3 regions of the Pseudoclavibacter sp. CFCC 13796 genome follow, and region 1 is predicted to be linked to each of the others. Evidence: riboswitches for the same ligand, from Rfam matches in the RefSeq annotation. Region 1 holds a riboswitch; each other region holds the start of a gene.
The links. Region 1 has a riboswitch for thiamine pyrophosphate ahead of F8O07_RS10070 (TenA family protein). Riboswitches for the same ligand answer to the same signal wherever they lie in the genome.
Positions count from the first base shown of each region.

Region 2: linked by a shared signal. The riboswitch ahead of thiD (bifunctional hydroxymethylpyrimidine kinase/phosphomethylpyrimidine kinase) and the one ahead of F8O07_RS10070 (TenA family protein) in region 1 are both predicted to bind thiamine pyrophosphate.
Region 3: linked by a shared signal. The riboswitch ahead of F8O07_RS06025 (FAD-dependent oxidoreductase) and the one ahead of F8O07_RS10070 (TenA family protein) in region 1 are both predicted to bind thiamine pyrophosphate.

Region 1 is NZ_WBKD01000002.1:240,314-245,048, reverse strand. Features, by position in the region: gene F8O07_RS10085 (sensor histidine kinase) at 1-927, opposite strand, end outside; tRNA gene F8O07_RS10080 (tRNA-Met) at 1,455-1,528, shown strand; gene F8O07_RS10075 (hypothetical protein) at 1,827-2,204, opposite strand; gene F8O07_RS10070 (TenA family protein) at 2,498-3,205, opposite strand; TPP riboswitch at 3,202-3,313, opposite strand; gene F8O07_RS10065 (hypothetical protein) at 3,381-3,833, shown strand; gene F8O07_RS10060 (FBP domain-containing protein) at 4,039-4,542, shown strand; gene F8O07_RS10055 (cation:proton antiporter) at 4,545-4,735, opposite strand, start outside.
Region 2 is NZ_WBKD01000001.1:1,368,160-1,372,894, reverse strand. Features, by position in the region: gene F8O07_RS06060 (M48 family metallopeptidase) at 1-402, opposite strand, end outside; gene F8O07_RS06055 (MFS transporter) at 557-1,816, shown strand; gene F8O07_RS06050 (DsbA family protein) at 1,924-2,637, shown strand; TPP riboswitch at 2,673-2,768, shown strand; gene thiD (bifunctional hydroxymethylpyrimidine kinase/phosphomethylpyrimidine kinase) at 2,759-3,622, shown strand; gene moeB (molybdopterin-synthase adenylyltransferase MoeB) at 3,694-4,735, opposite strand, start outside.
Region 3 is NZ_WBKD01000001.1:1,363,246-1,367,980, reverse strand. Features, by position in the region: gene F8O07_RS06035 (thiazole synthase) at 1-752, opposite strand, end outside; gene thiS (sulfur carrier protein ThiS) at 754-990, opposite strand; gene F8O07_RS06025 (FAD-dependent oxidoreductase) at 987-2,264, opposite strand; TPP riboswitch at 2,257-2,390, opposite strand; gene thiE (thiamine phosphate synthase) at 2,425-3,150, shown strand; gene F8O07_RS06015 (fructose bisphosphate aldolase) at 3,211-4,110, shown strand; gene ybaK (Cys-tRNA(Pro) deacylase) at 4,135-4,650, shown strand.

The DNA.
Region 1 (4,735 bases):
CCGTGTCTCGGCGCCGGAGTCGTCGTGCAGCACTCCCAAGAGGCGTCGCATCTCGTGCAGCGACGAACGGCCGGTCTCGGCGATGGTCTCGAGGGTGCGCCGGGCGACCTCGGGGTCGTTCTGCGACGCGTAGCGGGCGCCGTCGGCCTGGGTGATCATCACCGAGAGTGAGTGAGCGACGACGTCGTGCATCTCGCGGGCGATGCGGGCGCGTTCGTCTGCTGCGGCGAGGTCGCGTTCCTGCTGCTGCTGAATCTCGAGACGTTCGGCGTGCTCGCGCAGTTCACGCTGCTGACTGATGCGGTTGCGGGTGATCGCACCGAGCAGCCAGGCCGCGGTGACCGATGCGGCGATGAAGCCGAAGAAGATGGTGACGGCCAGGACGATCTGGAACAGCGGCTGTGCAGGTTCCTGAATCCCCTCTGCGGAGTCGGTCGATGTCAGCACCGGCATCGCGCGGTACCGCACGATGAGGGCGGCGGCACCGGCGATCGCCAGCCAGAACCCGCTGATCGAAGCCCATCGTGGGGCGTAGGCGGCCAGCGCATAGACCATCATGAGCACGAGTGCGTCGGCGGGCACCACCTGCACGCCGAGTGCGACCTGCACCACGCAGACTGAGGCCATCGCGATCGCAGCCGGCACGGTACGGGTGCGCCGCCAGATCAGCGGCAGCGTGACGAGCACTGAGATGAGAAAGCCTGTCCAGGTGTCGTTCTGCCAGTTCGTGTGGTCGAAGGTGCTGCCAATGCCCACCAGGGCGAAGGGCAGAACCAGAATCGCAGAGAGTGCGGCGACCAACAGTGTGTCGACCAGCTGCACATGGCTCGCGAACCAGTGCAGCACGCGACCGACCATTCCTCGGCGCGGGCGATGGGTGAACGCCGTCGTCGCTGTCAGCGGTGCTGCTATGGGTGCTGCTGCCATCGGTAGTGCTGCGCGTGCTGCTGCTGGTGTGCTTGCTGACGGTGCGCCTGCTGGGGCTGTCCGTGCTGTCGCCTCTGAAGTCACTGCTGAAGCATCCTCGGCGGGCACTGGAATCCGGACGGCCGGAGTCGGCTCGGATTCAGAGTTCGAGGTCGTCGGTCTGCTCACATCCTCAACTGTAGGGTGCGGCTCCATGCACCGGGTCATCCCACAGGAGGAGGTTTCGCTCAGCGCCGCCGCCGCCCGCCCTCGCCACCCCGCCTCTGCCACTCTTCCAGTCTCCGCCCTGGCGCTGCCTCGTCTTCCGCTGCCGGTCTTCCACGGCAAACCCAGCCATCCCCGCATCCAGACATGGGAAATGCACGCCTGAGACATCGATCCATGCCAAGTTCCATGTCTGGATGCCACAGGCCGACATTTGCCATGTCTCGATGCGGAAAGAAAAGGGGAAAGAGGTGGACGAGTCAGCCCCGAACCGGCGCAGGGTGGACGCAGACGCACATTGGTGCTACTGTTATCTCTTGTGCCGCGGGGTGGAGCAGTTCGGTAGCTCGCCGGGCTCATAACCCGGAGGTCGTTGGTTCAAATCCAGCCCCCGCAACAGATGCGCCGACGCGGTGCGCAGAAGGTCGGAAACCCAATTGGGTTTCCGACCTTCTGCATTTCTCGGCCGGGGCCCGACCTGCCAACACTCACAAGGTCTGGCCGGCCAGCGCTCACCGGCTGGTACTCACCAGTCTGTGTCGCATGTGCCAGAGCCCACCAGACTGCAGATCACCGCAGCTCGTACGACTGATCGAAGAAGTCGAGCTGCAGTATGCAGCCCAGGCTCTGCCGCTGAAAAACTCACCGGTCATGGCCCGTATAAAGGCATCAGAGTCATGGCTATGGGATGCCGCTCACGGGCGCAGGGTGACCTCAGCGGCAGCCGGTCCGCCGCAACGCTCGTTCCCGCCGGTCAGTCGCCAGTCTGGCGAGACCAGCCTCTCCTCGAGCACAGATCCATCGCTGCCGATGAGCTGGACAAGCAGGGGTTCCTCGGGATAACTCAGTGTCGCAGTCCAGACGGCTACCTCGTCTGAGGATTTCTCGGCGCTGACGATGTTCGGATCGACGTCGAGTGTTGCGTCATCCGGGCAATTGCCTCCACCGCAGACCCGCACCTTCTGCACTGCCCCGGCTTCGTCCTCGACATGAACGGTCAGTGTTTGCATATATCCGACGGCCGAGCATGCGGTGCCGCATCCAGTGAGGCTGAGCGACGCACAGACGGTCACGCCCAAAGTCGAGATCCATGCACCCGGACGTCGAAAGACCATGCTCTGAGTCTATGCTGACAGCACTCACCTCCGAGTTCTGACTCCCGAGGACGATGAGGTTAACCCGTCCCCTGAGATTCGACATTGCGGCAAACTCAGGATCTCAAAGAGTGCGAGACAGGGCCGCAGAACGATTACATACGCTGATTCGCCCCAGAAGCTCGCTCCGTTCTGACTCAGCGGGAGTACTCGCTCACCGGCTGGTACTCACCAGCCCTTGTCGTATGCGCCAGAGTCCACCAGTCGGCAGGTCACCGCAGCTCGTACGACTGATCGAAGAAGTCGAGCTCGAGCTGCACCGTGCGTCCGAAGAATTCCCGAGCCTCGGAGGCATGGGCCGGGCCGACACGATCGAGTTCGCTGCGCAGAAACTCGACCAGCTGTCTGAACGGCGGGTTGTCGTGCAGCGTGATCCACTCTGCATGCACGAAGCTTGCGGGTGCCTGCTCGGGTGCCCGCATCGCCCAGCTTAGATACGACCACTCCGACACCATCAGCACCGAGAGAATGATGGTGTAGTTCCGGGTGTCCGCGGCATCGCGAAAGACCCGTTTGAATCCGGCAGTGGCCGCAGTGTCAGGAATCTTCGCGTGGTCGGCCTCGCTCACCCCGAACTTTGCGAAGCAGCGCAGAAAGTACGTGCTCTCGTCGCCCGCCACGTCGCCGGCGAACGCGGCGAGCCGCAGCCGCGCATCCAACGTGTCGGCGCTGGCCACAGCCGCCCCGATCAGAGCCAGAAAGCCGTCGAGAAAGCGGTGATCCTGAATCAGATACCGGCACATCACCGAGTCGTCGATCGAACCGTCGAACAGCTCCGAGACGAAGCGGTGCCCGACGACCGCCTGCCAGTTGGCCGCGTTGTCGTCGCGCAGCGAGTCGGTGAAGCGTTCTCCGGCGGATGCTCCGCTCGCGCGGGCAGCAGACGTCTCGTTGTGATCGTGCGTGGTGGTTGCGTGCATGAATGACTCCCATTCTTCCTTCGCCGGCATGACCCGGACAGGTTCGACGGTCGCAGGCGTCAGCAGCCCGATCTCAGCCCCGTGACCGGGGCACCCGTGTGGTACTGAAGAGCGTAGCAGCAGGCGCAGGGCGGCTCGATTACGCTGGCAGCACGTCCCGAGAGAAAGACCGCACATGGCAGACACAGACCACACCGACGGGTTCAGCGCGAGCGAGCGCGCGGCGATGCGCCAGCGCGCCGAAGAGCTGCGCTCGATCAGCGGCGTCAAAGGCGCGGCGAAGCGGGCGCGCGAATACGAGGCGTGCCTCGCGGCGATCGACGCGCTCGACGGCCTCGACGCGGTGATCGCGCAGCGTCTGCACGTGATCGTGGCCGACGAGGCTCCGCATCTCGAGGCCAAGACCTGGTACGGGTTCCCGTCGTACGCCAGTGACGGCAAAGTCATCGTGTTCCTGCAGCCGTCGTCCAAGTTCGACACTCGGTATGCGACGCTCGGCTTCAGCGAAGACGCGCAGCTCGACGACGGTGCGATCTGGCCGACCTCGTTCGCCCTCGCGGCCTGGAACGATGCGGTGGAAACTCAGGTGCGTGAGCTGGTGCGTCGCGCCGCGGGAGCATCTGAGTAGACTGTCCGCGTGAACTACCGAGAGCTGTATGCACAGCGCGAGGAGGTCGTCGGCGAAGCACTCGCCGACGACGATTAGCGCGAATGCTCCCACCGTGCCTGACATCCGGCCAGGCGCGGCGGTCGAGCGACCCTGATCACTCACTCACCATTTCTCCCGGCGAAGCGGCGTCTCTGCGATGCCGCGCGCCGTGAAAGGCATACTCATGCAGACTCTCACCGAATCCTTCATCCGCTCTTCGTTCGTCAACGCCTCACGGCGAGAGACGAAAGAGCTCACATTTCGCGACGACTTCGCCGCACTCACGGACGAAGACTGGCAGCAGCTCGACTATCTGGGCTGGCGCGACCCGAAGTATGCGCGACGCGCCTATGTCGTGCTGCCACGACTCGACGGCGACCCGGTCGGCGTGCTGCTGACGCGTGCCGCGGCTGCCCCTCGCACACCGACCATGTGCCATTGGTGTCGTGACGTGCGGCTGCCGAACCCGGTCATGCTCTGGAGCGCGAAGCGCGCCGGGGCCGCGGGGCGCCGTGGCGACACCGTCGGCACCTTGATCTGCGACGACTTTCAGTGCTCGCACAACGTGCGCAACGACCCGCCGGCGTTCTACAAGGGATACGACGTGCTCGCCGCGCGTCAGCAGCGCATCGACGACCTGCGCACACGGGTCGCCGGCTTCGCCGAGTCTCTGCTCGGCGCCGCCTGAGTTTAGCCCAGCGTGGTGACGAACGGAGTGTCTCCCGGGTCTTCATCTCGGGAGGCACTCGCCGCGTCGCCGCGCTGACCGCCTGCGCTCGTCTGCCCCTGGGCCTTGTGCAGCGTGGCGCCGACGACGGGTCCGATGATCACGGAGAGCAGGCCGCCGCCGATCAGTGCGGCTGCCAGACCGCTGCCGATGA
Region 2 (4,735 bases), on a different contig from region 1:
CGTGCGCATGAGACGCGGCGTCCACGTCGGCCGCGGCAGATCGAGACGCCGGGTCCACGATGCGATCAGCGCAGGCACGAGCTCCGCCAGTCGGGCCTTCGCCCATGCGATCTGCTCTTCAGACCAGTCGAGCTGCGGAACCGCGATGTCTCGCCGCCGCTCTTCGGCCAGACAGCGATCGATCCAGCTCCGATTGGTGCGTACGAAACGCCGCAGCTCGAACTCGCGCATGCCTGCCGGAGCCGTCAGCACCACAGAGCTGAGCGTGCCCAGAGCACTCTGGGGTGCACCGCCCACGCGCCCCACTCTGAGGCTCACGCGCCGCACGGGGCGACGACGAAGCACACAGACCAGGTCGTCGACCTGCAGCAGTTCGTCGCGTGTGCCGCGCTGCGTCACCATGGTGCCTTCTGCCCTCGCTCGTCTTTTTCGGTCGCGCTGACTCTACCCTGACCGGCCGACACCGATCCCGACCCCGACCCCGACCCCGACCCCCGAGCAACGCAAGATTCAGTGCACCGAGAGCCGACAGCCTCCTCGGGTCTACACTGGCCGGATGAATCAGCTGCGTCGGTATGCCGTGCCGATCTTTCTTCCAGCTCTGCTCTTCGCGACCGCTGAGGCCTGCCTGGTGCCTGTGCTGCCGGCCAGAGCGGTCGAGCTCGGAGCCGACACCGCCCTCGCGGGGCTCATCGCCGGCATGCTGATGATCGGTCAGGTGATCGGCGATCTGCCCAGCAGCTGGATGGTCGCTCGTCTCGGCGAGCAGCGCACGATGATCGTGGCGGCTGCCCTCGGCGCAGCCGGCGCCGCGGTTGCCGCAGTGGGATCGTCTGTGACCGTGCTGCTGGTCGGCACGCTGCTGGTCGGCATGGCCGCTGCCGCGTTCAACCTCGCCAGACACGCCCTGCTCACCGAGCTCGTGCCGGTCTCACATCGAGCCCGTGCCATGTCAGTGCTCGGCGGCACCGTCAGAGGCGGCCTGTTTCTCGGCCCCATGCTCGTCGCACCCCTGATCGCATGGTTCGGCAGCACGTCGGCTTTCGTGGCCAGCATCGCGCTCAGCGTCGTGGTCGCCGTGCTGCTGGTTCTGATGCCCGACCCTGAGACACTGCTGCGAGCTGGCCTTCCCGCCGAGGCACCCACGTCTGACGTGCCGGCCGCAGATCAGTCGCACGATGCCCACGCCTCCGACACCACGGCATCCGCCCCATCGCTGTGGCAGACCCTCGTCAGCTCGCGACGCGTGCTCGCGACCATGGGGCTGGGAATCGCCGCAGTGCAGCTGCTGCGATCCAGCCGCCAGGTCATTCTGCCGCTCTGGGGCACGCACATCGGCGCAGACACCGAGACCATCGCGCTGATCATGGGCATCGCGGGTGCCCTCGACCTCGCGCTCTTCTACGTGTCGGGCCAGCTCATGGATCGCTTCGGGCGGCTCTGGGTCGTGCTGCCGACGCTGCTCGGTCTGGCGGTGACACACCTCGCGCTGCTGCCGGTGCACGGGCCGTGGGGGCTGCTCGTCACGGCGAGCCTGATGTCTCTGGCCAACGGCCTCGGATCCGGCATCATCATGACCATGGGCGCGGATCTGGCGCCGGAGCACCACCCGGCGGCGTTTCTGGGAGCCTGGCGTCTGGTCGCAGACGCCGGCAGTGCAAGTTCGCCGCTGATTCTCTCCGGCCTCGCCGCCGCCGCAGGAATCGCGGCCTCTGCCGCGGTCATGGCCGGTCTGGGCGTCGTCGGAGCCTGGCTGCTGTGGCACTTCACGCCGAAGTTCCTGCCTCCGGAGCTCTCCGGTCGCGGTCGGGTCTGACGCCCGCCGGCTCGTCTGGAGTCGCACCGCTCGGCCGGTCGTCGTGAGCGCGCACGCACCTCTCGCTAGCATGGAGTCACCCTTTTCAGATGGATGAGAGACCGAACATGCCAGACTCCCCCGCGCCCGCTCAGCAGTCGTCGTCAGACGGAGCGCCTGCGCTCCGCGTCGAGACCTGGATCGACCTCGCCTGCCCGTGGAGCTACATCGGGCTGAGCAATCTGCTCGCAGCGGTGCAGCGCTTCAGCGAAGAGCGGCCTGAGAACCGTGTGCTGCTCGGCCTGCGCAGCTACGAGCTCAACCCCGATGCAGATGACGCAGACGCCCGCAGTGCGGCGCAGCATCTGGCCGACATCAAGGGCATCACGGTGTCTCAGGCCCAAACCGAGCTCGACCGAGTGACCATGGCCGCCGCCGACGCCGGGCTCGACTTCCACTTCGACGTGCTGCAGCAGTCGAACACCGGTCTCGCCCACGAGCTGCTGCACGCGGCCCGTCTCGACCATCGGGAACGCGAAGTCGCACTGGCACTGTTTCACGCCCACTTCAGCGAGGGCCGCCACATCGGTCGTCTCGAGACGCTCGAGGAGATCGCCAGTGAGCAGGGCCTCGATGCCGCATCGATCAGTCGCGAGCTGACCACGCATTCGCATACGGGCGAGGTGCAGGCCGACGAACGACGCGCCGCCGAGCTCGGCATCTCATCAGTGCCGTTCTTCCTGTTCAACGATCGCTTCGGCGCCTCCGGTGCGCAGCCGGTCGAGGCCCTGCTCGAGGTGCTGCACGAGGTGCAGACGCGGGTCGGCGCCGACGCTCGCTGAGACTGACCCTCCGGGGTCGCAGGCGTATACTCTGGGCGTGTGACACGGGGTGCCCCGAACGGGGGCTGAGAAGAGACCCGTCGAACCTGCTCTCGTCAGCACGAGCGAAGGGATCGTCCAAATGACCGTCAACCATGCCGCATCACGCCCGGAGAGCATCCGCGTGCCGCGCATCCTCAGCATCGCAGGCACCGACCCCACCGGCGGCGCCGGGGTGCAGGCCGATCTGAAATCGATCTCGGCGATGGGCGGCTACGCCATGGCGGTCGTCACCGCGCTCGTGGCGCAGAACACCCGGGGTGTGCGCTCGGTGCACCTGCCGCCGGTCTCTTTTCTGCGCGAGCAGCTGGAGGCTGTGTCTGACGACGTGGAGATCGACGGCGTGAAGATCGGCATGCTCGCCGACGCCGACACCGTCACGACGGTGAAGTCCTGGCTTGACGAGGTGCGGCCGCCGATCGTGGTGCTCGACCCGGTAATGGTGGCCACCAGCGGCGACCGCCTGCTTGCCGAAGACGCCGAGGCGGCCGTGCGAGATCTCTGCCGCAGTGCCGATCTGATCACCCCCAACGTTCCGGAGCTCGCGGTGCTCGCCGACGCGTCTGAGGCACAGACGTGGGCGGATGCCGTGGCTCAGGCCCGACTCGTCAGCGCACGCTGCGATACCGTGGTGCTCGTCAAAGGCGGGCATTTGGTCGGCGATCGCGTGCACGACGCGCTTGTCGACGCCCGGTCTGACCCTGAGGGGTCGCCCGTGCCCGACGGGCTCTTCGAAGCCGACGCTCCGCGCGTCGACACCGACTGCACGCACGGAACCGGATGCACGCTCTCTTCGGCCATGGCGACTCGCCTCGCCGCAGGCGACGACTGGCCCACCGCGCTGATCACGGTCAAGGCCTGGCTCACCCGGGCGCTGCGCAGCGCCGACGCTCTGCACGTCGGGCAGGGTCACGGCCCGGTCGATCACTTCGTCGACCTGCGCTGAGGCTCGACGCCGAGCCAGTCGCGCAGAGATGGTTCAATGGCGCAGCGATGGTTCAGGAGCCCAGCGATGATTCAGTAGCGCGGCAGCGAGGGATCGACCGTCTGCACCCAGCCCATCGTGCCGCCCACCACCTGCCGCACGTTGGTGCGTCCGGAGTCACGCAGCATTTCGAGCGCCTGCGTCGAGCGCGCACCCGTCTTACAGACCAGAATGACCTCGCGTCCAGGCGACACGTCGAAGGCCCGGGCACGGATCTCGTGCTGCAGCCGGGCCAACGGCAGCAGCCGCGCGCCCGGAATGTGCACGAGGTCGAACTCGTCCGGTTCTCGCACATCGATGAGATCGAAGTCGATCTCGCCGGCGGCTCGTCGCTGCAGCAGCGACTGCAGATCACGAGCCGTCACACTGGACCCCTGTGCCATGCCCGGCGTGCCGCAGAGCTCGACGTAGTCGGCCTCGAGATCGTGCACCCTGACCCGGTCGGGGTCAGGCGTCAGTCGCAGCTCGCGCCATCGGCCCGCTGCCGCGTCGAGCACCTGCACACGGTTGACCAGAGGCTCGCCGATGCCGGTGATGAGCTTGATCGCCTCACCGGCCATCACCGTTCCGATCATGCCCGGCAGCACGCCGAAGACTCCCCCTTCGGCGCAGGAGGGCACCTCGCCGGGCTCTGGCGGCTCAGGAAAGAGGTCGCGGTAGCACGCGTCGATGCCGAAGACGCTGACCTGTCCCTCATAGCGCAGAATCGATCCCCAGACCACCGGTCGTCCGGCGATCTCTGCCGCGTCTGCCACAAGGTAGCGGGTGGCGAAGTTGTCGGCACCGTCGACGACGAGGTCGTACTCGGCGAAGAGGCGCAGCGCATTGTCTCGATCGAGCCGCACGGCATGAGCCTCGAGGTTCACCAGCGGATTGATGCGCGCCACCGTCTGCGCCGCCGAGGTCACTTTGAGCTCGCCGATGCGGTCGACGCCGTGAATGACCTGCCGCTGCAGATTCGACTCGTCGACCCGGTCGTCGTCGACGACGCCGATCGTGCCCACGCCGGCCGCTGCCAGATACTCCAGCACCGGCGATCCGAGACCGCCTGCGCCGATGACCAGCACACGAGCG
Region 3 (4,735 bases), on a different contig from region 1:
GCCAGTGCGTCCGCCCTCTTCGGAATGCGCCCGCCGAGAGCGGCGAGCCGCCCGGCCACGACCGCGTGCCGGAATGCGCGCGCCATGACCGCCGGATGCTCCGCGCGCGTCACCGCCGTGGCGAGCAGCACCGCGTCGCACCCGAGCTCCATGGCGAGAGCCGCATCGCTGGCCGTGCCCACGCCGGCGTCGAGCACCACGGGCACTCCGGCGTTCGCGGTGATCGCCGCGATGTTGTGCGGGTTCAGAATGCCCAGCCCGGTGCCGATCGGCGCCCCGAGCGGCATGATCGCCGCGGCACCGGCCTGCTCGAGATGGCGTGCCAGAATCGGGTCGTCGTTGGTGTAGACCATGACGTCGAACCCGTCGTTGACCAGCTGCTCGGTCGCGTCGGCGAGTTCGAGCCCGTCGGGCAGCAGCGTCTGGTCGTCGGCGATGACCTCGAGCTTCACCAGGTTCGTCTCGAGCGCCTCGCGCGCAAGCTGAGCGGTGAGAACGGCCTCACGCGCGGTGAAGCAGCCGGCCGTGTTGGGCAGCACCTCGATGTCGTTGCGCCGCAGGATGTCGAACAGGCTCGGCCCCGCCGAAGGGGTGTGCCGTCGCATCGCGACCGTGGTCAGCTCGGTGCCGCTGGCCAGCAGCGCCTGTTCCAGCCCGTCGAGGCTGGGTGCGCCGCCGGTGCCCATGATCAGCCGCGAACGGTACGACCGCCCCGCGACCTCGAAGAGATCGTCATCGTCGTGGTCAGCCATCTCAGCCTCCTTGTTTCGCGGTCACGAGTTCGATGCGGGCCTGCGGTGTGAGCACCGTCTGCGCCCAGCGGCCGCGCGGCACGATCGTCTCGTCGACGGCCACCGCGACGCCGAGCCGCGAGCCGTCGACGGGTCGGCCGTCGGCGGCGAGCGGGGTGCCGGTTCGTTCGGCCACGAGGGCGAGCACCGAGTCGGCCTCGGTCTCGACGGCCTCGCCGTTCAGAATGATCTGTGTCATGCGGATGCTCCTGTGGGGGTCTCGGATCGATCGTCTGACGAGAAGCGCCAGGGGTCGAACGCCTGCCAGTCGGATGCTGCGGCGGTGCCGTCGACGAGATCGGAGATCACGACGGCGTTCTGAGCGCTGAGCAGGATGCCATGGCGGTGGGTGCCGGTGTTGGCGAGCAGCCCGTCGGCGACTCGGCCGAGCAGAGGCGCGTTGTCCGGTGTGCCGGGGCGGGCACGAGCAGTGGCCTCGATGAGTTCGAGGTCGTCGACCGCCGGCAGCAGCTCGTGGGCGTCGCGAAGCAGCTGCAACACGCTGCCTGCGAGCACGGCGTCTCGAGCGTCTTCGCGTTCGGTCGCCCCGATCACGACCGTTCCGTCTTCGCGCGGCACGATGTAGACGCTGCGGCCGTGGACGAGGCCGCGGATCGTGTGAGTGGTGAGCGGGCGCAGCCGCTCCGGAGTGCGCAGACGCAGCACGTCGCCGTGCACCGGGCGGATCGGCCAGACCAGACCTCGCGGCAGGCCGCCGAGCCTCGGGCTCTCCAGGCCGTTGGCCACCACGACTTCGTCTGCCTCGATGACCTGCTGCGCCGACACGCTCGGGGTCGGGCTCGCCGGCGGCACGTCGGCCACGACCTCGCTCGACGGCCACGCGGGCTGTTCGTCGAAGCGATGGGTGACCGGCCCTTCTCGACGTTCGCTCGGTTCGAGACGAACGCCGACCACCCGCTCGTCTCGCCAGAGCAGCTCCACGGCGCGTTCCGGCACCACATGCACGTCGTCGCACACTTCGAGGGCCGACATATAGGCCCCTGCGAGACGTCGCGGGGTGATCTGGTGGTCGTCGCGGGCCAGGAACGCCCCGCTGATGCCCGGGCCGAGCAGCGGCTCAAGCGCACGGGCCTCTCGTGAGGTGAGATCCTGCACGTCGAGCCCGAGTTCGAGCTGCTGGGCGCGCAGGCTTCGCAGCAGCTCGCGATCGGCGGCGTCGGCGGTGGCGACGATGGTCGGCGTCGACCGGTAACCGGTGCCGACCACCGTCGCCTGGTCCAGCTCGGCGACGATCTGCGGGTAGAGACGCGCGGCCGGCACGGAGAGCGCGAGCAGACTCTCTTCTTCGAAGGCGTACTCGCTCACGGCGGCGAGCATCCCGGCCGCCGCATGACTCGCGCCCGAAGCGGGCGCCGGATCGACGATCGTCACCGCGTGACCGCGCTGATGCAGTCGCCACGCGGTCGCCAGGCCGACGACGCCGGCACCGATGACGATGACATGCTTGTTCATTCTGCTCGCTTCCTACGCCGGTATGATCCGGATCAGGTCGACGGTCTGCACACGATCACCGGCCTGTTTCGGCCTGGTGAATCGCGCGCACTCTCAGCCGAGTTCTCGGCTCCCGTGCTCATGTGGGGCAATTGTACCGCCCGGTTCGTACACTGGACGCATGATCGTCAAGTCTCAGCACGCTGACCGCTCCACCGACCCGCACGCCACACCTCGCACCCGAGAATGGCGACTGAGCATGCTGCAGCAGGCGCAGCTGTATCTGTGCACCGACGCAAGACTGGGCACCGGAGACTTCGACGAGTTCGTGGACGCCGCCTACCGCGGAGGCGTCGACATCATTCAGCTGCGCGACAAGCATCTCGACGCCGGTGATGAGCTGGAGTACTTCGAGCTGCTCGCGGCTGCGGCGCGCCGACATGGGCGACTCTTCGCCGCCAACGACCGAGCCGACGTCGCCACGCTGACCGGCGCCGACATCCTGCACGTCGGGCAGCGCGACCTCAGCGTCGCCGACGCCCGTTCGCTGCTGCCTGACGGCACGCTCGTCGGTCTGTCGACGCATTCGCGAGTGCAGGCCGAGCAGGCGCGTCTGGGCGATCCTGACTATTACTGCATCGGGCCGGTCTGGCGCACTCCCACGAAACCGGGTCGGGCCCCGGTCACCCTCGACGCCGTGCGACAGGTGCATACGCAGAGCCGTGGCGATGCCAAGCCGTGGTTCGCCATCGGCGGCGTCAACGCCGAGACCCTGGAGCAGGTGCTCGACGCCGGGGCGAGCCGCATCGTCGTCGTACGTGCGATCACCCAGGCGGACGACCCCGAGGCCGCCGCTCGCGAGCTGCGCTCGGCGCTGCCACCGCTGCCCGAGCTCGTCACAGCGTGAGATAATGATCGTCGTGTCGCACGACGGCACCCTGCTGACCAAACAAAGAAAGCGGTGACCATGTCATCAGTGTTCGATGCACAGTACGAGCGGTTCTCGACCGGTGCCGGCTTCCTGGCCGCGCTCGATCAGTCCGGAGGCAGCACGCCCAAGGCGCTGCGTCTCTACGGAGTGGACGAATCACAGTACCGCAATGAGACCGAGATGTTCGACCTCATTCACGAGCTGCGCACTCGCATCATCACCAGCCCTGCTTTCACCAGCGAACGTGTGCTCGGCGCGATTCTCTTCGAGCAGACGGTCGACCGTGAGATCAACGGGGCCCCGAGCGCGAAGTACCTCTGGAACGAGCTGGGCATCGTGCCGTTCCTGAAGATCGACAAAGGGCTCGCCGAGCTCAAAGACGGCGTGCAGGTGCTCAAACCGATCCCGACGCTGCAGCAGCAGCTCGACAAGGCGAACGCGAACGAGGTCTTCGGCACGAAAGAGCGCTCGCTGATCAAACAGGCCAACGAGTCGGGCATCATCGCCGTCGTCGACCAGCAGTTCGAGCTGGCCGATCAGGTGCTCGACGCCGGGCTTGTGCCGATCATCGAGCCCGAGGTCGACATCACCGCAGCCGACAAGGCCGATTCCGAGTCGATTCTGCGCGATCAGATTCTGCAGCACCTCGATGCGCTGCCCGAGGGGCGCAACGTGACCCTCAAGCTCTCACTGCCCACCGAGGCCGGCTTCTACTCCGCTCTCGTCGACCACGACCGCGTCGTGCGCGTCGTCGCCCTCTCAGGTGGTTACAGCCGAGACGAGGCCAACGCGCTGCTGGCCAAGAATCCGGGAGTCATCGCCAGCTTCAGCCGCGCCCTCACCGAGGGTCTCACCGCACAGCAGAGCGACGACGAGTTCAACCAGACGCTCGACGCCGCCATCGAGAGCATCTACCAGGCGTCGATCGCCGGCTGAGACACGCGAAAGAGATCGACACAGATGGCAGCGCACAGAGGGCACGGGTCGGCCACGCCGGCGACCCGTGCCCTCGACCGTGCCGGAGTGGCCTATCAGCTGCACGGCTTCGAGCATGACCCCGATGACCGACACTTCGGCGACGAAGCCGTCGACAAGCTCGATCTGCCTGCAGACCGCATCTTCAAGACGCTGGTCGTCGAGATCGACGGTGCTGCATCGCGCAGTCAGGATCTCGCAGTCGGCGTCGTGAGTCTGGATGCGCGACTCGATCTCAAGGCCATGGCGCACGCGTTGGGAGTCAAACGGTGCCACATGGCCGATCCTCAGCTGGCACAGCGCCGCACCGGCTATGTGGTCGGCGGCATCAGTCCGCTGGGGCAGAAGAGCCGGCTGCCCATCTTCGTCGACGACGGCGCCCGCGCCATCGAGACCATGCTGGTCTCCGGCGGTCAGCGTGGGCTTGACGTCGAGCTGACGCCAGACGACCTCTGCAGCGTCACCGGAGCACGCTACGCCCCCATCGCCAAACGCGACTGAGCGGCGCCGGGCGCAGAGAACCGGTGGCGGCGTCCACGCTGTGAGACACCACCACCGGTGTGAGAGTTCAGGTCAGCTCTCAGAG